DNA from 3 places in the Amycolatopsis sp. NPDC104819 genome. Region 2 is predicted to be linked to each of the others. Evidence: riboswitches for the same ligand, from Rfam matches in the RefSeq annotation. Region 2 holds a riboswitch; each other region holds the start of a gene.

Region 1 (6,519 bases), on a different contig from region 2:
TCGTGACCATCCACCCCATCGTGATCGCCGGCGAACCCGTGCTGCACCAGCCGACCCGGGAGATCACCGAGTTCGACGAGAAGCTGAGCACCCTCGTCGACGACATGTTCGAGACGATGTACGCCGCCGAGGGCGTCGGCCTCGCGGCCAACCAGATCGGCCTCGACCTGCGGGTGTTCGTCTACGACTGCCCGGACGACGAGGGCGTGCGGCACAAGGGCGTCGTCGTCAACCCGAAGCTCGAGACCTCGGAGATCCCGGAGACCATGCCGGACCCGGACGACGACTGGGAGGGCTGCCTCTCGGCGCCCGGGGAGTCGTACCCGACGGGCCGCGCGAAGTGGGCGAAGGTGACCGGCGCCGACATCGAGGGCAACCCGATCGAGGTCGAGGGCACCGGCTACTTCGCCCGCTGCCTGCAGCACGAGACCGACCACCTGGACGGGTTCATCTACCTGGACCGCCTGGTCGGCCGGCACGCGCGCGCGGCGAAGAAGATGCTGAAGGCGAACAAGTGGGGCGTCCCGGGCCTGTCGTGGCTGCCGCCGCGCACCCCGGAAGACGACGGCGCCGTCATCTGACCCGGCCGGTCGTGAGTGGTAATTAGGGTTAGAACCCGAATTACCACTCACGACATCTTCAGCAGCCGAGGAAGTGGCAGCGGACCACCTTCGGCGTCTCCAGGGTCGAGCCCGCCTTGACGTCCCAGGCCAGCCGGACGTACTGCGCGTGCGTCCAAGCCAGCGGGGTCGCCGACGCGTTCGGCGTGCCCACCGGGAAGCCGGTCTGACCGGACGGCGGGTTCTCGTCCCACACCTGTTCCGGCATGGTCTCCGCCGAGCTGCTCACCCGGCCGAGGTCACGCAGCCGCCGCGCGGCCGACGCCGGGTCGCCGAGCGTCAGCTCGTACTCTCCGCGCTCCCCCGCCAGCAGCGGCCAGAGCCGGCCGAACGTCGTGCGGCTCTCGGCCGGGAACGTGTAGTCCCACGGTGAGCCGTCGGCCTGCTCGCCGTAACCGTCCTTCGTGTACCGGTGCCAGAACTGCCCGGTCGGCGTGGTGAACGCGATCTCCTTGTCAGTGACGCGGACGCTGTTGCGGATCACCGGGTCGTCGGCGCGGTAGATGCCGAGCCGCACCAGGTCGAGGAACCCGGCGTCGGTGACCGCCCGCTGGTCCATCGTGACGCTCGAGTTGCCGAGGTTGTACGTCGTCCCGGCGTTCGCGTTGCCGTCCTTGGTCAGCCGGACGAAGTACGGGTCCTTCGACAGCGGCCCGTTCGTGGTGATCGTCTGCTTCGGCAGGTCGGCCTTGAACTGGTCGGCCGCGGCGAGGTAGCGGGCGGCGTCCGCCGAAGCGCCGTTGTGCGTGGCGAGGTCCGCCGCGCAGACGAGCCCGGCGATCACGGAGGCGATCGTCGACGGCGACCACCCGTCCTGTTCCTCCCAGCGCTCCTGCTGGGTCCACGGCGACGCCTGACCGTTGGGTCCCTTGTAGGACAACAGGAACTCGGCCGCCTTGCGCACGCCGGGCCAGACGTCGGCGCGTCCGAGCTGCTGGGCCAGCACGATCGGGAAAGCGGTTTCGTCGAGCTGGACCGACGTCCAGTACGGCACGCCGTCCACCCGGCTGTTCTGCGGCAGGTGCCCGTCGGCCTGCTGCTGCGTGCCGAACATGTAGGTCACCGCACGGTTCGCGGCCGCGGTGTCGCCGCCGGCGGCCAGCCCGGTCGCGATCTGGTAGAGGTCCCGCGGCCAGACCAGGTGGTAGGTGCCGGACGGCGACCACTCGGGGTCGTTGTTGCCGAAGCGCCACGGCATGCTCGGCGACGCGATGAACGCGCCCGGGTGGTGCTTGTCCTCGCTCGCGGCGAGCGTCAGCATCGACGCCTTGTAGAGGTCACGCTCGCTGTCGGTCTTCAGCGACGACGGCGGTTTGCTGATTCCGCGCAGGTACTGCTCCCAGCCGCGGTCGTAGGCGCGCGTGATGTCGCGGACGCCGCGTCGCTGCGACGCCTGCGCGCTGCCGAGCGCGTCGGACGCCTTCGCGCCCATGCCGAGCGCGAGGGTGACGTGCCGGTTCCGGACGCCGTCGGCGCTCGTCTGCCCGGTCAGCACGACGTTGCCCTTCGCGGCGGTGTCGTAGGTCTTCAGCTTGAACGTCGTCATGAGCTGCGCGGTGCCGTCGGAGTTGCCCGCGTAACCGACGCTGGTCCGCACGAAGGCGGGTTTCGCGGTGAGCGCGGCGGCGTTCGTGGCGTCCGCCGCGGTGACGGCGTCACCCTTGCGCGCGGCCGAGTCGTCGGAGCCGTCGTTGGTCAGGTCCGGGTCGGCGACCGCGTAGAGCTGGTACGGCCGCCCGGTGAGCGACTGGAAGTCGACGTCCACCAGCACGGTCGTGGCGGCCGGGTCGGTGACGTAGGTCTTGCGCAGCCGCCAGCGGTGCTGGTCGTCGGTGATGGTCTGCTCGTAGGTCAGGCTGTCGTCGTCGGTCCGGCGGACCTGCTGCGACTTCTCCGCGTAGTCGAGGTCGGCGAAGCTGCGGCCGTCCGTGACGACGAAGTTCATCGACCGGACGCTCGGCGTCGACAGGTCCGGGTAGTAGACCTCGGACAGCTGCCCGCCCTGGAGCGTGAACCAGACGTTGCTCGACCGGTTGTGGGCGGTGCCGAAGCCGGTCTTGTTCGCGGGCAGCCAGCTCGGATGGGTGCCCGGGGCGCCGGGCGCCTCTCCCTGGGCCGCCGCGATCCCCGGGACCAGCCCGGTGACCAGCAGCCCGGCGAGGGCGCCGAACATGAGTTTGCGCATATCAACCCCACAGAAAGTCACTTCTGCACCGTTACAGAAGCGCCTGGAAGTGTCTCGCCGATCCTTCACGGGCGCATGGTCCGATCCGGTGAACCACTGACCGTCACTGGTCCGGTCGGCGGTTCACGGACAGCGAACTCCCTCCGGCCGGTTTCGAGCGCAGACTTGTAGTACCTGCAACGGTGTAATCGAGGTGCCCATGGAAGACGCGATGGACGCGTACTCGCGCGCGGTGAGCACGGTCGCCCGGACCGTCACCCCGCACGTCGCCGGGGTGCAGCTCGCGCGCGGCAGCGGCTCGGCCGTCGTCTTCGCCGAGGACGGCCACCTGCTCACCAACGCCCACGTCGTCGACGACCACCGGCGTGGTGTCGCGACCTTCGCCGACGGCAGCGAAGTGCCGTTCGACGTCGTCGGCGCCGATCCGCTGTCCGATCTCGCCGTGCTGCGGGCGCGCGGCGAGACGCCGTCGGCCGCCGAGCTCGGGGACGCCGACCAGCTCGTCGTCGGGCAGCTCGTGGTGGCCATCGGCAGCCCGCTCGGCTTCTCCGGCACGGTCACCGTCGGGGTCGTGAGCGCGCTCGGCCGGGCCCTCCCGGTGCGCCACGGCCGCGCCGGGCGCGTGATCGAAGACGTCATCCAGACCGACGCCGCGCTCAACCCGGGCAACTCCGGTGGCGCGCTCGCCGACTCCACCGGCCGGGTCGTCGGGATCAACACCGCGGTCGCCGGCGTCGGGCTCGGGCTCGCCGTGCCGATCAACACGACCACTCGCCGGATCATCGACACGCTCGTGGTCGAAGGCCGGGTGCGGCGGGCGTACCTCGGCGTCGTCGGCGTGCCCGCGCCGCTGCCGGACGACATCGCCGAGCGCACCGGCCAGACCGCCGGGCTGCGGGTGCGCGAAGTCGTCGCGGGCGGGCCCGCCGCGCTGGCCGGGCTACGCGCCGGCGACCTCGTGCTGACCGTCGGGCGCACCCGCGTCTCGGACGCGCAGGGCATCCAGCGGCAGCTGTTCGCGGAAGTGATCGGCACCGCACTGCCGATCACCGTGCTGCGCAACGGAGCCATGGTCGACGTCTACGCCACTCCGGCCGAGTTGGTCGGGTGACTTGAGTATCGCGCCCCGGCGTGGCATGGTCGGTGGCACAACACCAACGCGGGAGCTCGCGCCATGGCGGGCTGAGAGGGTGACTGGGGTTCTCCCGGCGTCACCGACCGCATGAACCTGACCGGGTAATGCCGGCGTAGGGAGTGAAAGTCGTTGACGACGCTCGAAAACAATGCTGCCCTCAATGTCACGACCGGCCCGATCACGGGCTCGCACAAGGTGTACCACCAGACCGAATCCGGGCTCCGTGTCCCGGCCCGCCGCATCGACCTCTCGAACGGCGAACATTTCGACGTCTACGACACTTCCGGCCCCTACACGGATCCGGAAGTGTCGATCGACGTCCACAGTGGACTCCACCGGCTGCGCGCCGGGTGGGCCGACGGGCGTGAGCACAACACCCAGCTCGGCTGGGCCAAACAGGGCGTGGTCACGCGGGAGATGGAGTACATCGCCGCCCGCGAACGGGTTTCGCCGGAGTTCGTGCGGGACGAGGTCGCGCGCGGCCGGGCGGTGATCCCGGTCAACCGGCGCCACCCCGAGTCCGAGCCGATGATCATCGGCAAGAACTTCCTGGTGAAGATCAACGCCAACATGGGCAACTCGGCCGTCTGGTCGTCGGTCGAGGAGGAGGTCGACAAGATGGTGTGGGCGACCCGCTGGGGCGCCGACACGATCATGGACCTCTCCACCGGCAAGCGGATCCACGAGACGCGCGAGTGGATCATCCGCAACTCGCCGGTCCCGGTCGGCACCGTGCCGATCTACCAGGCGCTCGAAAAGGTCAACGGCGAACCGGAAAAGCTGTCGTGGGAGGTCTACCGCGACACGATCGTCGAGCAGTGCGAGCAGGGTGTGGACTACGTCACGGTGCACGCCGGCGTGCTGCTGCGCTACATCCCGCTGACCGCGCGGCGCGTCACCGGGATCGTCAGCCGCGGCGGCTCGATCATGGCCGCCTGGTGCCTCGCGCACCACCAGGAGTCCTTTTTGTACACGCACTTCGAGGAGCTCTGCGAGCTGCTGCGGCAGTACGACGTCACGTTCTCCCTGGGCGACGGCCTGCGTCCGGGCTCGATCGCCGACGCCAACGACCGCGCCCAGTTCGCCGAGCTGGAAACCCTCGGCGAGCTGACGCACCTCGCGCGCTCGCACGACGTCCAGGTGATGATCGAGGGGCCCGGCCACGTGCCGATGCACAAGATCAAGGAGAACGTCGAGCTGGAGGAAAAGCTCTGCGGTGAAGCTCCGTTCTACACTCTCGGTCCACTCGCGACGGACATCGCGCCGGCGTACGACCACATCACCTCGGCCATCGGCGCGGCCCAGATCGGCTGGTACGGCACGGCGATGCTGTGTTACGTCACGCCGAAGGAGCACCTGGGCCTGCCGAACCGCGACGACGTCAAGACCGGCGTGATCACGTACAAGATCGCCGCGCACGCCGCCGACCTGGCCAAGGGGCACCAGTACGCGCAGGAGTGGGACGACGAGCTGTCCAAGGCGCGGTTCGAGTTCCGCTGGAACGACCAGTTCAACCTCTCGCTCGACCCGGACACCGCGCGCGCGTTCCACGACGAGACGCTGCCCGCCGAGCCGGCCAAGACGGCCCACTTCTGCTCGATGTGCGGCCCGAAGTTCTGCTCGATGCGGATCACGCAGGACGTCCGCAAGTACGCCGAGGAGCACGGTCTGTCCACTGTGGAGGCCATCGAGGCCGGGATGGCGTCGAAGTCGGCGGAGTTCACCGAGTCCGGCGGCCAGGTCTACCTGCCCGTGGTGCAGCCGTGACACCGCCCACCGCCCTCACCATCGCCGGATCGGACTCCGGCGGTGGTGCGGGCATCCAGGCGGACCTGCGCACATTCTTCGCCCATGGCGTCCATGGCCTGGTCGCGCTGACGGCGGTCACGGTCCAGAACTCTTTGGGCGTGCAGGGTTTCACCGAGATCCCGGCGGACGTCGTGGCCGCGCAGATCAAGGCGGTGGCGTCCGACATGGGCGTCGGCGCGGCGAAGACGGGCATGCTGGCCACGGCCGAGATCATCCGCGCGGTGGCCAAAACCCTCGACGAGGTCGGCGGTGAGATCCCGCTGGTGGTCGACCCGGTGGCGGCGTCGATGACCGGGCATTCGTTGCTGCGCGAGGACGCACTCGAGGCGATCCGCACGGAGCTGTTCCCGCGGGCGGTCCTGATCACCCCGAACCTGGACGAGGTCCGCCTGCTGACGGGAGTGTCCGTTGTGGACACGGCGTCCCAGCGCGCGGCGGCGGAGGCGTTGCTGGAGTTCGGTTCCCGCTGGGTGCTCGTCAAGGGCGGCCACATGACGGGTTCGGCGGAGTGCGTGGACCTGCTGTCGGACGGCAGTTCGTTCATCTCCCTGAGCGGTCCCCGGTATGCGACGGAGAACACCCACGGCGGCGGCGACACACTGGCGTCGGCGATCACTTCGGGCCTGGCGAAGGGCGTATCGGTGCCGGACGCGGTGGCGGCGGGGAAGAAGTTCATCGAACGCTGCGTGGCGGAGGCCTATCCGCTCGGTGCGGGGGTCGGACCGGTGTCGCCGTTCTGGGTGCTGCCAGACTGAGCAGGTGAGAGAACC
Region 2 (6,519 bases):
GGTCGAGTTCGCCCGCTCGGTCTACCGCGGCGACCGCTACAAGTTCGTGACGACGCTGCTGCCGTAACCACGCGGTTGACGGGCGTCTCCGCGCACGGTGGAGTGGGCACGTGACAGCCACTGAAGACACCGGGATCCGGTGGGGCACCGGGGCGGCCCGGGGCGTGCTCGCGACCACCATCCTCGGGTCCGGCATGGCGATGCTCGACGGCACGATCGTCAACGTCGCCCTGCCCCGCATCGGCGAGGAGCTGCACGCCTCCGTCGCCGGTCTCCAGTGGATCCTCGACGGTTACATGCTGGCCCTCGCGGCGCTGATCCTGGTCGCCGGCTCGCTCGGCGACCGCTACGGCCGGCGCCGCATGTACCTGATCGGCGTCGTCTGGTTCGGCGTCGCCTCCGGGCTGTGCGCGGCGGCGACGTCCACCGAGGTGCTCGTCGTGACGCGCATCCTGCAGGGCATCGGCGGCGCCCTGCTGACCCCCGGGTCGCTCGCGATCCTCCAGTCGTCCTTCGCGCACGACGCGCGCGCCCGCGCGATCGGCGCGTGGTCCGGCCTCGGCGGCATCGCGGCCGCCGCCGGGCCGCTGCTCGGCGGCTTCCTGGTGCAGGTCTGGTCGTGGCGGCTGGCGTTCCTGATCAACGTGCCGATCGCGATCGCCGTGGTCCTGATGGCGCGCCGGTTCGTCCCGGAGTCCCGCGACGAGCAAGCGACCGGCCACCCGGACTTCGGCGCCGCGGCGCTCGGCGCGATCGGCCTCGCCGGGGTGACCGGCGCGCTGGTCGAGGCGCCGGGACGCGGCATCGGCGACCCGATCGTGCTGGTCGCGGGCGTGCTGGGGATCGTCGGGCTCGCCGCGTTCGTCTTCGTCCAGCACCGCTCGCGGGAGCCGCTGGTGCCGCCGTCGCTGTTCCGCGACCGGACGTTCACCCTGTCGAACGCGCTGACCTTCGCGATGTACGCGGCGCTCGGCGGCGTGATGATGCTGCTGGTCATGCAGCTGCAGGTGTCGCTCGGTTACTCGCCGACGGCGTCCGGGCTGGCCGGGCTGCCGCTGACGGTGATCATGCTGCTGCTCTCCGGCCGCTCGGGCGCGCTCGCCCAGCGGATCGGCCCGCGCCTGCAGCTGGTCGTCGGACCGATCGTCGTCGGCATCGGGATGCTGCTGATGCTGCGCATCGCGCCCGGCGCGTCCTACCTCGGCACGGTGCTGCCCGCGGTGGTGGTGTTCGGGCTCGGCCTGGCGACCGTCGTCGCCCCGGTGACCGCGACGGTGCTCGCCGCGGCCCCGGACCGCTACGCCGGTGTCGCGTCCGGGGTCAACAACGCCATCGCGCGCTCCGGCGGGCTGCTGGCCGTCGCGGTGCTGCCGGCGGCGGCCGGGCTGACCGGGTCCGCGTACGCCGACCCTGTCGCGCTCACCGCGGGCTGGCGGATGGCCCTGGTGATCTGCGCGGTGCTGGCGATCGCCGGCGGGCTGATCGCGCTGGGCATCCACAATGGCGTCCTGGCTCCACCGTCCGAGCCGACGGCTCCGGCCGCCGACGAGTCCCCGCACCTGGGCGAGTGTTACCACTGCGGTGTCGAGGGCCCGCCGACGCACGTCCGCCGCGGCAGCCCGGTCGCCGGGTCGTAACGCCGGGCTAACCCGCGAGGACCTCCGCGAAGAGGGCCGGGTCCGCGTTGCCGCCCGAGACGATCGCGACCGTGCGGCCTTCCGGCAGCTCGGCCGCGTGGTGGAGGTACGCCGCCGTGGTCACCGCGCCGCTCGGCTCGGCCACCAGGCGGGCCTTGCCGGCCAGGACGCGCATGGCGTCGCGGATCTCGTCCTCGGTGACCGTGACCATCGTGCCGACGACCTCCTTCAGGTGCGCGAAGGTCAGCTCGGACGGCTGCGCGCGCAGGCCGTCGGCGATCGTGCGGGCGCGGTCGGCCATCGGCCAGTCGACCTGGCGGCCGAGCCGCAGCCCCTCGGCCGTGTCGCCGGCGAGCGCGGGTTCGACGCCGACGACCTTCGCGCCGGGGCAGCGCGCCTTGATCGCGACGCCGACACCGGAGGCCAGCCCGCCGCCGCTCACCGGCACCAGCACCACCTCGACGTCCGGCAGCTCCTCGGCGATCTCCAGGCCCGCGGTGCCCTGCCCGGCGATGATGGCCGCGTCGTCGTAGGGCGGCACGAGGGTCAGCCCGCGTTCGGCGGCCAGTTCGTGCGCTTTGGCCTCGTGCTCGCCGATCGGCACTTCGATCACCTCCGCGCCGTACGAGCGGGTGGCCTCCACCTTGATCCGCGGCGCGATGTCCGGCACGACGATCACCGCGGGCACGTCGAACTCGCGCGCGGCGTACGCGACCGCCTGCGCGTGGTTGCCGCTCGAGTACGCGATGACTCCGCGGGCGCGCCGCTCATCGTCGAGCGTGGCGATCGCGTTGAACGCACCACGCACCTTGAACGCGCCGATCGGTTGCAGCGACTCGGGTTTGAGCCACAGGGACCCACGCGGATCCCACGTTTGGAGCAACAGCGGCGTGCGCACGGCGACACCTTCGACGCGCTTCGCGGCCGCCTCGATGTCAGAGATCGTCACCAGTTCCATGTGCCGATTATGTCAAGAAAGTGTTCGGCCATAAGCGTCCATTATGGACAGTCGGAGTGGTGCTTCTCACGTCGCGGCAACGCGGGGAGTTTCCCGCGCGCCTTACACGTTGGACAGGGGAGAAGACTTACTACCGGATCGGGATCATGAGCAAGGAGAAAGCAGCGGCTTCCGAGTTGGACACGGCGAAGGAAGAAAAGTCCGGTCTGCGCATCGCGCAGGTGATGGCGGCGGCGCTCGCGGCGGTGACCGCGGCGCTGCTGGGCTCGACGCTCGGCGTGGCGGGCACGGTGGTCGGCGCGGGTGTGGCGAGCGTGATCACGACGGTCGGCGGCGAGATCTACCTCCGCTCGCTGCAGCGCACGCGCGCGGCCGCGCTGAAGGCCCGGCAGCTGGCGACGTCGGGCATCCGGCGGCGAGGTGGAACCGGTTCCGAAGTGGCGCTGACCGACCAGCCGACGGTCCAGCTGCCCCGGCCGGACTCACCTCCTGAGGAGGAGCCGTCCCGGCTGCGCAAACTGCGCTGGCCGTTGGTGATCGGCACGAGCGTGGTGGCGTTCGCCGTGGCGATCCTGGCGATAGTGGGGGTCGACGCGGCCACGGGCGGTCGCGTGGCGGGCGGCACCGGCGCGGGCATCGGCAAGATCTTCGGCGGCGGTGGCGGCCAGCCGGACAAAACCCCGTCGACCACCCCTTCGACGTCGCCCGAGGACACCCAGAACTCGCCGACGCCCAGCACCGAGACGACCACGGAGACCTCGGCCCCGCCGACCACATCGTCGCAGTCCCCGACCACCACGCCGACCACCCCGAGCACGACGGCCCAGCCGCCGTCGACCTCGGCGGCGCCGCCCACCAGCCAGGGCGCGGCGAGCACGCCGACGCCCTGACCGGCGACGTCAGGGCAGGCGGGCGCGCAGTTCCCGGGCCGCGGCTTCGGGGTCCTCGGCTTCGGTGATGGCCCGGACCACCACGATCCGGGACGCGCCCGCCTCCAGCACCTCCGGGAGCCGCGGCACGTCGATGCCGCCGATCGCGAACCAGGGCCGCGCCGGAGTGGCCGCCGCCGTCGAGCGCACCAGGTCGAGGCCCGGCGCGGACCGGCCGGGCTTGGTCGGCGTCGGCCAGCACGGGCCCGTGCAGAAGTAGTCCACGCCCGGCTCCGACGCGGCCGCCGAGGCCTGGCCGACGGAGTGCGTCGAGCGGCCGATCACCACGTCGTCACCCAGGATCCGCCGGGCCAGCGGGACCGGGATGTCGTCCTGGCCGAGGTGAAGCACGTCCGCGCCGACCGCCAGGGCGACGTCCGCGCGGTCGTTCACCGACAGCAGCGCGCCGTGCCGCTCGCACGCCTCGGCCAGCACCTCCAGCGCCGCGATCTCTCCCGCGGCTTCCAAGGCGCCGGTCTTGTCGCGCAGCTGGATGATGTCGACGCCGCCGGCCAGGGCCGCGTCGGCGAAGGCGGCCAGGTCGCCGCGGGACGTGCGGGCGTCCGTGCACAGGTACAGGCGCGCCGCGTCGAGGCGGGCGCGGATCTTGTCACCGGAAAGGGCGGGCATAGCGGCGACCGTACCTCGCGAGCTAGGGTGAACGAGTCCGCACGGGAGCCCGAGGCACGGGCTGAGAGGGAGCTGCCGCTCCGACCGTGGAACCTGATCCGGGTCATGCCGGCGCAGGGAGCGTGATCCCATGACGAACCTGGCAGTGGTGGGCGGCGGAGTGATCGGCCTGTCCACGGCTTGGCGTGCCGCCGGCCGGAAGCACCAGGTCACCCTGTACGACCCCGAGCCCGTCCGAGGTGGCGCGTCCTGGCTGGCCGGCGGCATGCTCGCCCCGGTCACCGAGGCCTGGCCTGGCGAGGAAGACGTCCTCAGCCTCGGCGAAGAGTCGTTGAGACGCTGGCCCGGCTTCGCGAGCGACCTCGCGGCCGACGGCGTCGACCCCGGCCTGGCCGGGCACGGGACGCTCGTGGTCGCGTTCGACAGCGCCGACGCCGGTCACCTCGACATCCTCGCGGGCTACCTGCACTCGATCGGCCGCGCGGCGGACCGCCTCACCGGCCGCGAGACCAAACGTCTCGAACCCGGCGTCGGGTCCGTCCGAAGTGGACTCCACGTGCCCGGCGACCTGGCCGTGGACAACCGAAAACTCCTCAACGCCCTGTACGCGGCCTGCCAGAAGCGGGATGTCCGGTTCGTCCGTGAACGCGTCACGGCCATCCCGGACGCCGACGCCGTCGTGCTCGCCGCGGGAGCGTGGACCGGGCGGCTGCACCCGCAGCTCGCCGACGCCGTCCGCCCGCTCAAGGGGGAGATCCTCCGGCTCAAACCCCGGCGTGGCTGCCTGCCGCCGCCGTCGCACACCGTGCGGGCCGTCGTCGAGGGCCGGCCGATCTACCTCGTCCCGCGCGGCGACCAGGAGCTCGTCCTCGGCGCCACCCAGTACGAAGCGGGCTTCGACCGGGCCGTCACCGCGCGCGGGGTGCGTGAGCTGATCGAAGGCGCCGAACGGGTCTTCCCCGCGATCACCGAGTACGAGCTGGCCGAGGTCGCCGCGGGCCTGCGGGCCGCCAGCCGCGACGCGCTGCCGTACCTCGGTGTCCTGGACGACGGCGTCTTCGCCGCGACCGGGCACCACCGCAACGGCCTGCTGATGGCCCCGGTGACCGCGGACGCCGTGGTCGCCTGGCTCGAGGGTGAGAAGCCGCCTGAAGGCACCGAAGCGGCTTCGCCCGACCGCCTGCACCAGAAGGAGCACGTGTGATGGAGATCAAGCTCAACGGGAAGTGGACGGAGTTCCCGGACGGCGCCACGGTCGCCGACATCCTCGAGGCGTCCGGCGGGCAGCGGCCCGGGATCGCCGTCGCGGTCGACGGCGTCGTCGTCCGCCGGAGCGACTGGGCGGCCACCGCCGTGCCCAAGGGCGCCGGCGTCGACGTGCTCACCGCGGTCCAGGGAGGCTGAAGTGGACGTCGAACCGCTGGTCATCGGCACTGCCAAGCTCCGGTCGCGGCTGATCATCGGCACCGGCGGCGCGGCGAACCTCGCCGTGCTCGAACGCGCGCTGGTCGCCTCCGGCACCGAGCTGACGACTGTCGCCATGCGCCGAGCCGACGCCGAAGGCGGCTCCGGCGTCCTCGAACTCTTGAAAAGGCTGGGCATCGAGCTGCTGCCGAACACCGCGGGCTGCCGCACGGCCGCCGAAGCCGTGCTCACCGCGCAGCTGGCGCGCGAGGCGCTGGATACCGATCTCATCAAGCTCGAGGTGCACGCCGACGACCGGACGCTGCTGCCGGACCCGATCGAAACCCTCGACGCCGCCGAGCGGCTGGCCGCCGACGGCTTCACCGTGTTCGCCTACACGAACGACGACCCGGTGCTCGCGCTGCGCCTGGAGGAGGCCGGCTGCGCCGCCGTGATGCCGCTGGGCGCGCCGATCGGGACCGGCCTCGGCATCCGGAATCCGCACAACATCGAGCTGATCGTCTCGCGGGCGGGCGTGCCGGTGATCCTGGACGCCGGAATCGGCACCGCGTCGGACGCGACGCTGGCGATGGAGCTCGGCTGTGACGCCGTCCTGCTGTCCACGGCGGTCACCCGCGCGGCGGACCCCGAGCGGATGGCGGCGGCGATGCGGGCGGGTGTCGTCGCCGGCCGGCTGGCCCGCGAGGCCGGCCGGGTGCCGCAGCGTTTCTGGGCGCACGCGTCGAGCCCACCCCGGTGAACCTGGTGCCTTAACGCCGAACGTGCACCGCGAACCCGTAAGGTGGACGGCACTTTCCGGCGCACCCGCGGCGGGGCAGGGCAGAAGGAGCCAGCCGTGACCAGCACCTCGGTCCAGGACGTCTCGGGCAGGCTGTACCTCGCCGTCGGGAGGCTGTCCCGGTCACTGCGGCAGGCCGGCGTGCCGGGCCCCGGCCACGGC
Region 3 (6,519 bases), on a different contig from region 2:
GACGGCCGGATCGACCCGTCGAGCGACATCGAGACGATCAACACCGAGCTGATCCTCGCCGACCTGCAGACGCTGGACAAGGCGCTGCCGCGGCTGGAGAAGGAAGCTCGGACCAAGAAGGAGAACAAGCCCGCGCTGGACAACGCGCAGAAGGCGAAGGAGATCCTCGACGCCGGGCGCACGCTCTTCCAGGCGCAGAAGGAAGTCGACTTCGACGCGCTGCGCGAGCTGAGCCTGCTGACGACGAAGCCGTTCCTCTACGTCTTCAACGCCGATGAGTCGATCCTCACCGACGAGGCCCGCCGCGAGGAGCTGGCGAAGCTCGTCGCGCCCGCGGACGCGGTGTTCCTCGACGCGAAGGTCGAGGCGGAGCTGCTGGAGCTGGACGACGAGGAGTCGGTCCGCGAGCTGCTCGAGTCGGTCGGCCAGCCGGAGCCGGGGCTGTACTCGCTGGCCCGCGCGGGGTTCCACACGCTGGGGCTGCAGACGTACCTGACGGCGGGCCCCAAGGAGTCCCGAGCCTGGACGATCCCCCAGGGCGCAACGGCCCCCCAAGCGGCGGGCGTGATCCACACGGACTTCGAGCGCGGCTTCATCAAGGCGGAGATCGTCTCGTACGACGACCTGATGGCGGCAGGCTCGATGGCGGCGGCCCGGGCGGCGGGCAAGGTCCGCATGGAGGGCAAGGACTACGTCATGGCCGATGGTGACGTGGTGGAGTTCCGCTTCAACGTCTGACGCGCTGTCTCCGTAGCGCTCGATCACTGGTTGTTATTTTCATTGGACGCAGGATAAACTGCGCCCAATGAAAGCGTCGCCGAGCCTGCTGCCCCTGCTGCGTTCGCGCATGCAGGGTGAGCTGCTCGCGCTCGTCCTGCTGCACCCGGAGCGCGAGTACACCATCACGGAGCTCGCCGACGCCTGTGGTGTCACGCCCACCGCCGTCCTGCGTGAGGTCGAGCGGCTCGTCGAGGGCGGGATCCTGGAGGCGCGGCGGGTCGGCCGGAGCCGGCTGGTCAAAGCCCGCACCGACACCCCTCTCTACCGGCCGTTGAGCGACCTCATCGCGGTCACCTTCGGGCCGATGCCGCTGCTCGCCGAGGCCTTGTCCGGGCTGGCCGGCGTGACCGAGGCCTTCATCTACGGCTCCTGGGCGGCGCGTTACCGCGGTGAACCCGGCCCGCCGCCCGGTGACGTCGACGTGCTCGTTGTCGGCTCGCCCGATCCGGACGAGCTCTTCGACCTGGCCGAAGGCGTGTCGCGGCAGCTGAACCGTGAGGTCAACGTGCACCGGATCTCGCCCGAGTCGTGGGCTGCTGAGAGCGCGGATCCGTTTGTCACCAGCGTGCGTGAACGTCCGCTGGTCCCGGTGAACCTCGGCCAGGAGGCCTGATGCCCCAGTGGAACCAGGGACGTGAGCGGATCGACGCGTTCATCACCCGCGGTGCGATCGAGCACGTTCCGGCGTCGCGGGAGGCCGCCGAGGCCGAGCTCGTCCGAGCGCGCACGCACCTGGCTTCGGCGCTGCGGCTGAAGGAAACCGATCCGGAAGGCGCGTACACGCTGGCTTACGACGGCGCGCGGCGTGCGTTGGCGGCCGTCTTGCAGAACCAGGGCCTGCGCGTGACGAGCCGGGGTGGGCACGTCACCGTCTACGAGGCTGTGCTCGCTCAGCTCGACCCGCCGTTGGGGCACGTGTTGCGCCCCTTCAACCGGATGCGGGCCCGCCGCAACGAAGTCGCCTACCGATCCTCGGAGGCGCCTTCGCTGACTGCGGAGGACGTGGCGGCCGACGTCCCGAAAGTGGAGGCCCTCATCGAAGTGGCCGAGAAGGCGATCCCGAACATGCCGCGGTACTGACGGCGGTGGTTCAGCCGAGCAGGCCCATCAGGGCGATGGCGATCAGCACCACCGCGGGGGCGAGGGCGTTGATCCAGGCGCGCTGGGCGGCGGTGAGGGTGGCGGTGCTGTTCATGGCTCTTCCTAAGGCCGAATCCGATGCTTCCGCCCTGCTCAGCGCGCTGATCTTGCCGTTTGTTAGCGGCTGTGATCGAACTCACCGGCATCCGGGTGACGGCGGCCGCGGGCGGTGAACCAGAGCACACCGCCGGCCGCTGCCACCATCGTCGCGAATGCCGCCGTGCCGACCACGATCGCCTGCGTCATGACTCGTCTCTCCTAGCAAAGTTGTTTACCGAGAGACGTCGAAACGGCCAGAAAGTGCACTCAGCGTAACCGAGGTCACAACGAAGAAAGCACCGAGTCGATCTCGGCGGCCAGCGAGAAGTCCTTCTCCGTCAAGCCGCCCGCCGAGTGGGTCGAGAGGCGGAACGTCAACGTGCGCCAGCGGATGTCGATGTCCGGGTGGTGGTCGGCCGCTTCGGCGAGCACCGCGACGCGGTCCACCACCTCGATCGCCTGCGGGAAGCTCGCCAGCTCCACCTCGCGGGAGATCACCGCGCCGGACCGGGTCCAGCCGGCGCCCAGTCGTCCGTCGGCTTCGGAGTCGCTCAAGATTTCCGTCATGTCTCCATGGTCGTACGTCCTGGACTAGGCTGCACGGTTGCCACGGGAGTCCGGTCAGCCGGGCTGAGAGGCGGGTCACCCCGCGACCGTTCGCACCTGACCGGATCATGCCGGCGAAGGGAGGGCTCTTCCTCCTCGTCCGGTGAAAGTGCAGGAGGGTAGATGAAACGCAGGGCTGTTCGCGCCGCGACGGCCGTCGCCGCCGTCAGCGCCGTCGCCGCGGCGTGCTCGCTGTCGGACGGAGACGGTGGCACGCAGCAGACGCCCACCGTCACCCTCGTGACGCACGACTCCTTCCTGGCCCCGCAGGAGGTGCTCGACGCCTTCCAGAAGCAGTCGGGCATCAAGATCTCCGTGCTCAAGCAGGGCGACGCCGGATCGCTGACCAACAAGCTCGTGCTGACCAAGGCCAACCCGGTCGGCGACGTCGCGTACGGCGTCGACTCGACCTTCGCCTCGCGCGCGCTCACCGAAGGCGTCTTCGAGCCCTACACCAGCCCGGAGGCCGACCGCGGGCCGCAGCGCTACGCCGTCGATCCCGAGCACCGGCTCTCCGCGGTCGACGTCGGCGACGTCTGCGTCAACGTCGACACGAACTACTTCACGAGCAAGGGCATCGCGGCCCCCGAGACCTACGACGACCTCGCCGACCCGAAGTACAAGGACCTGCTGGTCGCCGAGGACCCGGCGACCGCTTCGCCCGGGCTGGCGTTCCTCCTCGGCACGGTCGCCAAGTACGGCGAGGCGGGCTGGAAAGACTACTGGACCAAGCTGAAGGCCAACGGCCTCAAGGTCGTCAGCGGCTGGGAAGAGGCCTACACCAAGGACTTCTCCGGCTCGTCCGGCAAGGGACCGCGCCCGATCGTCGTTTCGTACGCCTCCTCGCCGGCCGCCGAGGTGGGTGACGACGGGAAGCCGCGCACCAAGGCGCTGCTCGACACCTGTTACCGGCAGGTCGAGTACGCGGGGGTGCTGGCGAACGGCAAGCAGACCGAGAGCGCGCGCAAGGTCGTCGACTTCCTGCTCTCGCAGCAGTTCCAGGCGACGGTGGCCGCGAACATGTACGTCTACCCCGCGCGCCAGGGGGTCGACCTGCCCGCGGGCTGGGCGCAGGTCGCGCCGCTGCCGCAGAAGCCGCAGACGCTGCCCGCGGACCAGGTGCAGGCCGGACGCGAGAAGTGGATCGGCGAATGGCGCACGCTCGTGCAGTCCTAGCCCCGCCGAGGACGGCCCGCGGCCTCGGCCTGACCCTGCTCGGCCTGGCCCCGATCGGCTTCCTGGTCGTGTTCTTCGCCTGGCCGGTGCTGGCGATCGTCGGCCGCGGGTTCGCCGCGGGCGGGCTCGACGTCGTCCTTGGCGACCCGCGGACCTGGCAGCTAGCCGGGTTCACGGTGGCGAGCGCGGCCGCGTCGACGGTGGTCGCCGTGCTGGCCGGGCTGCCCGTGGCGTTCGTGCTGGCCCGGGTGAAACTGCCCGGCGTCGGCCTCGCGCGGACGCTCGTTCTGGTGCCGTTCGTGCTGCCGACCGTTGTGGTCGGGCTGGCGTTCCGGGCGCTCTGGCCGGACGGCGGCGTGCTGCCGATCGTGCTGGCCAACGCCTTCTTCAACGTCGCCGTCGTCGCGCGGACCGTCGCCGGGCTGTGGGCGCGGCTGGATTCGCGGACGACCGACGCCGCCCGCGCGCTGGGCGCGTCACCGTGGCGGGCGTTCCGCTCGGTGACGCTGCCGGCGCTGGCGCCCGCGATCGCGTCCGCCGCGGCCGTGGTGTTCCTGTTCTGCGCCACCAGTTTCGGGGTGGTGCTGATCCTCGGCGGCGCGAAGTACCGGACCCTGGAGACCGAGATCTACCTCCGGACGGTCGACCTCCTGGACCTCTCGGGCGCGGCGGCCCTTTCGCTGATCCAGTTCGCCGCCGTGGTCGCCGCTCTTGTCCTCGGCGGGCTCGCGCGACGTCGCAAGGAAGGCGCCCGGACCGGGGCCGGCCAGGCGCGGCGCCCGCGCGGCGGGGAGTGGTGGGCCGTCGGCGCCGCGGGGGTCGTCCTGGCTCTGGTGCTGACGCCGATCGTCGCGCTGCTCGCCGAGTCGGTGTCGAGTTCGGACGGCTGGAGCCTGGCCGGTTATCGAGCGTTAACCAGCACTGGCGAGAAGGGTGCGCTGCAGGTGTCCGGCTGGGACGCCGCGGTGAACTCGCTGAAGGTGGCCGTCGACGCGACGCTGCTCGCGATGGTCGTCGGGGTGCTCGCGTCCGTGGTGCTGGTGGCGCTGCGGCGGTCGCCGACGAGGGCTGCGCGCGGGCTCGGCGAAACCATGGACGCCGTGCTGATGCTGCCGCTCGGGGTGTCCGCGGTGACGGTCGGGTTCGGGTACCTGGTGACGCTCGACGCGCTGCCCGGCGACCTCCGGACGTCGCCCTACCTGGTGCCGCTGGCCCAGGCGCTGGTGATCATCCCGCTGGTCGTGCGGATGGTGCTGCCGGTGCTGCGCTCGGTTGATGTCCGATTGCGGCAGGCCGCCTCGACGCTCGGGGCGAGCCCGCTGCGGGTGTGGCGGGAGATCGACCTGCCGCTGACGCTGCGGCCGCTGGTCGCGGCCGCGGGGTTCGGGTTTGTCGTCGCGCTCGGCGAGTTCGGGGCGACGAGCTTCCTGGCGCGGCCGACGGCGCCGACGCTGCCGGTCGCCGTCGCGTCGCTGATGGCGCGTCCGGGGGAGCTGAACAACCAGATGGCGTACGCCGCGTGCGCGCTGCTGATGCTCGTGACGGTGCTGGCGGTCGCGCTGATCGACCGGCTCGGGGCCGCGCGCGGCCGGGTGGGAGAGTTCTGATGGCGCTGTCGGTGCGGGACCTGACGGTCTGCTACGGATCGTTCACGGCGGTGCGCGACGTCCGGCTGGACATCGCCGACGGCGAGGTGCTGGCGCTGCTCGGCCCGTCGGGCTCGGGCAAGTCGACGCTCCTGCGCGCGATCACCGGGCTAGAGCCGTCGGCGCGCGGCACGGTGAGCTGGGACGGCGACGACCTCGGCGCGGTGCCGGTCCACCGCCGCGGCTTCGGGCTGGTCTTCCAGGACGGCCAGCTGTTCGGCCACCGTGACGTCGCCGCGAACATCGCGTTCGGCCTGCGGATGCACGGCGTACCCCGCACGCAGTGGGCTTCGCGGGTGGCCGAGCTGCTGGCGCTGGTGGGGCTCTCCGGCTTCGAACGCCGGCGCGTCACGGAGCTGTCCGGTGGGCAGGCGCAGCGGGTCGCGCTGGCCCGTGCGCTGGCGCCGAAGCCGCGGCTGCTGCTGCTCGACGAGCCACTGTCCGGTTTGGACGCCGGGTTGCGCGAGCAGCTGGCGATCGACCTCGCGGACCTGTTGCGGCGCAGCAAGATCACGGCGCTGCTGGTGACGCACGACCAGGAGGAGGCGTTCACGCTCGCCGACCGCGTGGCGGTGCTCGACGCGGGCGAGGTCCGCCAGGAGGGCGCGGTCCGGCGCGTGTGGCGCAACCCGGCGGACGAGGACGTGGCCCGGTTCCTCGGCGTGACGACCTTCGTGGCCGGCGTCGCGGCGGGCGGAGTGGTGCACACGGAGCTGGGTGACGTCGCGCTCCCGGACGTCGACGACGGCCCGGTCCGGCTCGGCCTGCGGCCGCATGCTTTGCGAGTGGCCGCGGAAGGCGTGCCGGGCGAAGTCGTGGCGGCGGTGCACCGGCGGGAGCACGTCCGGCTCGTCGTGAAGCTCGAAGAGTCCACAGTGGACGCGGTCGCGCCGGCGGCGTCGGACCTGCGGGCCGGGGACGCGGTGACGCTGGAGTTCGACCCGGACGGCGTCGCACTGGTCGGCTGACTCAGCCGGCCCAGTGCGCGAGGAGGTCCAGCGCGGACTCCGACGGACTGCCGGGTTCCGCGGTGAAGGTCACCAGCCGCTGGCCCGAGGAGTCCGGCAGCTCGAAGTTCTCGAACCGCAGCGTCAGCTCGCCCGCGACCGGGTGGCGGAAGCGCTTGCGCCCG

Evidence for each region. A riboswitch is a leader RNA that binds a small molecule or an ion and turns the genes downstream of it on or off. The one in region 2 is predicted to bind thiamine pyrophosphate.
Region 1: it holds a riboswitch for thiamine pyrophosphate, as region 2 does, so the genes downstream of both, thiC (phosphomethylpyrimidine synthase ThiC) here and thiO (glycine oxidase ThiO) in region 2, are expected to answer to the same signal.
Region 3: it holds a riboswitch for thiamine pyrophosphate, as region 2 does, so the genes downstream of both, ACZ63E_RS13075 (thiamine ABC transporter substrate-binding protein) here and thiO (glycine oxidase ThiO) in region 2, are expected to answer to the same signal.

Annotation. Positions count from the first base shown of each region.
Region 1 covers NZ_JBVJON010000033.1:606-7,124, reverse strand. The annotation lists gene ACZ63E_RS45695 (peptide deformylase) at 3-581, shown strand; gene ACZ63E_RS45690 (glycoside hydrolase family 15 protein) at 640-2,805, opposite strand; gene ACZ63E_RS45685 (S1C family serine protease) at 3,005-3,916, shown strand; TPP riboswitch at 3,955-4,076, shown strand; gene thiC (phosphomethylpyrimidine synthase ThiC) at 4,070-5,707, shown strand; gene thiD (bifunctional hydroxymethylpyrimidine kinase/phosphomethylpyrimidine kinase) at 5,704-6,504, shown strand; gene ACZ63E_RS45670 (hypothetical protein) at 6,509-6,519, shown strand, end outside.
Region 2 covers NZ_JBVJON010000034.1:5,375-11,893, forward strand. The annotation lists gene ACZ63E_RS45800 (GntR family transcriptional regulator) at 1-67, shown strand, start outside; gene ACZ63E_RS45805 (MFS transporter) at 111-1,637, shown strand; gene ACZ63E_RS45810 (threonine ammonia-lyase) at 1,645-2,595, opposite strand; gene ACZ63E_RS45815 (hypothetical protein) at 2,742-3,485, shown strand; gene thiE (thiamine phosphate synthase) at 3,495-4,154, opposite strand; TPP riboswitch at 4,186-4,291, shown strand; gene thiO (glycine oxidase ThiO) at 4,285-5,358, shown strand; gene thiS (sulfur carrier protein ThiS) at 5,358-5,558, shown strand; gene thiG (thiazole synthase) at 5,560-6,318, shown strand; gene ACZ63E_RS45840 (MarR family winged helix-turn-helix transcriptional regulator) at 6,415-6,519, shown strand, end outside.
Region 3 covers NZ_JBVJON010000004.1:61,846-68,364, forward strand. The annotation lists gene ychF (redox-regulated ATPase YchF) at 1-738, shown strand, start outside; gene ACZ63E_RS13055 (ArsR family transcriptional regulator) at 806-1,393, shown strand; gene ACZ63E_RS13060 (hypothetical protein) at 1,393-1,860, shown strand; gene ACZ63E_RS13065 (hypothetical protein) at 2,038-2,166, opposite strand; gene ACZ63E_RS13070 (4a-hydroxytetrahydrobiopterin dehydratase) at 2,242-2,526, opposite strand; TPP riboswitch at 2,559-2,666, shown strand; gene ACZ63E_RS13075 (thiamine ABC transporter substrate-binding protein) at 2,689-3,741, shown strand; gene ACZ63E_RS13080 (ABC transporter permease) at 3,717-5,348, shown strand; gene ACZ63E_RS13085 (ABC transporter ATP-binding protein) at 5,348-6,355, shown strand; gene ACZ63E_RS13090 (helix-turn-helix transcriptional regulator) at 6,357-6,519, opposite strand, start outside.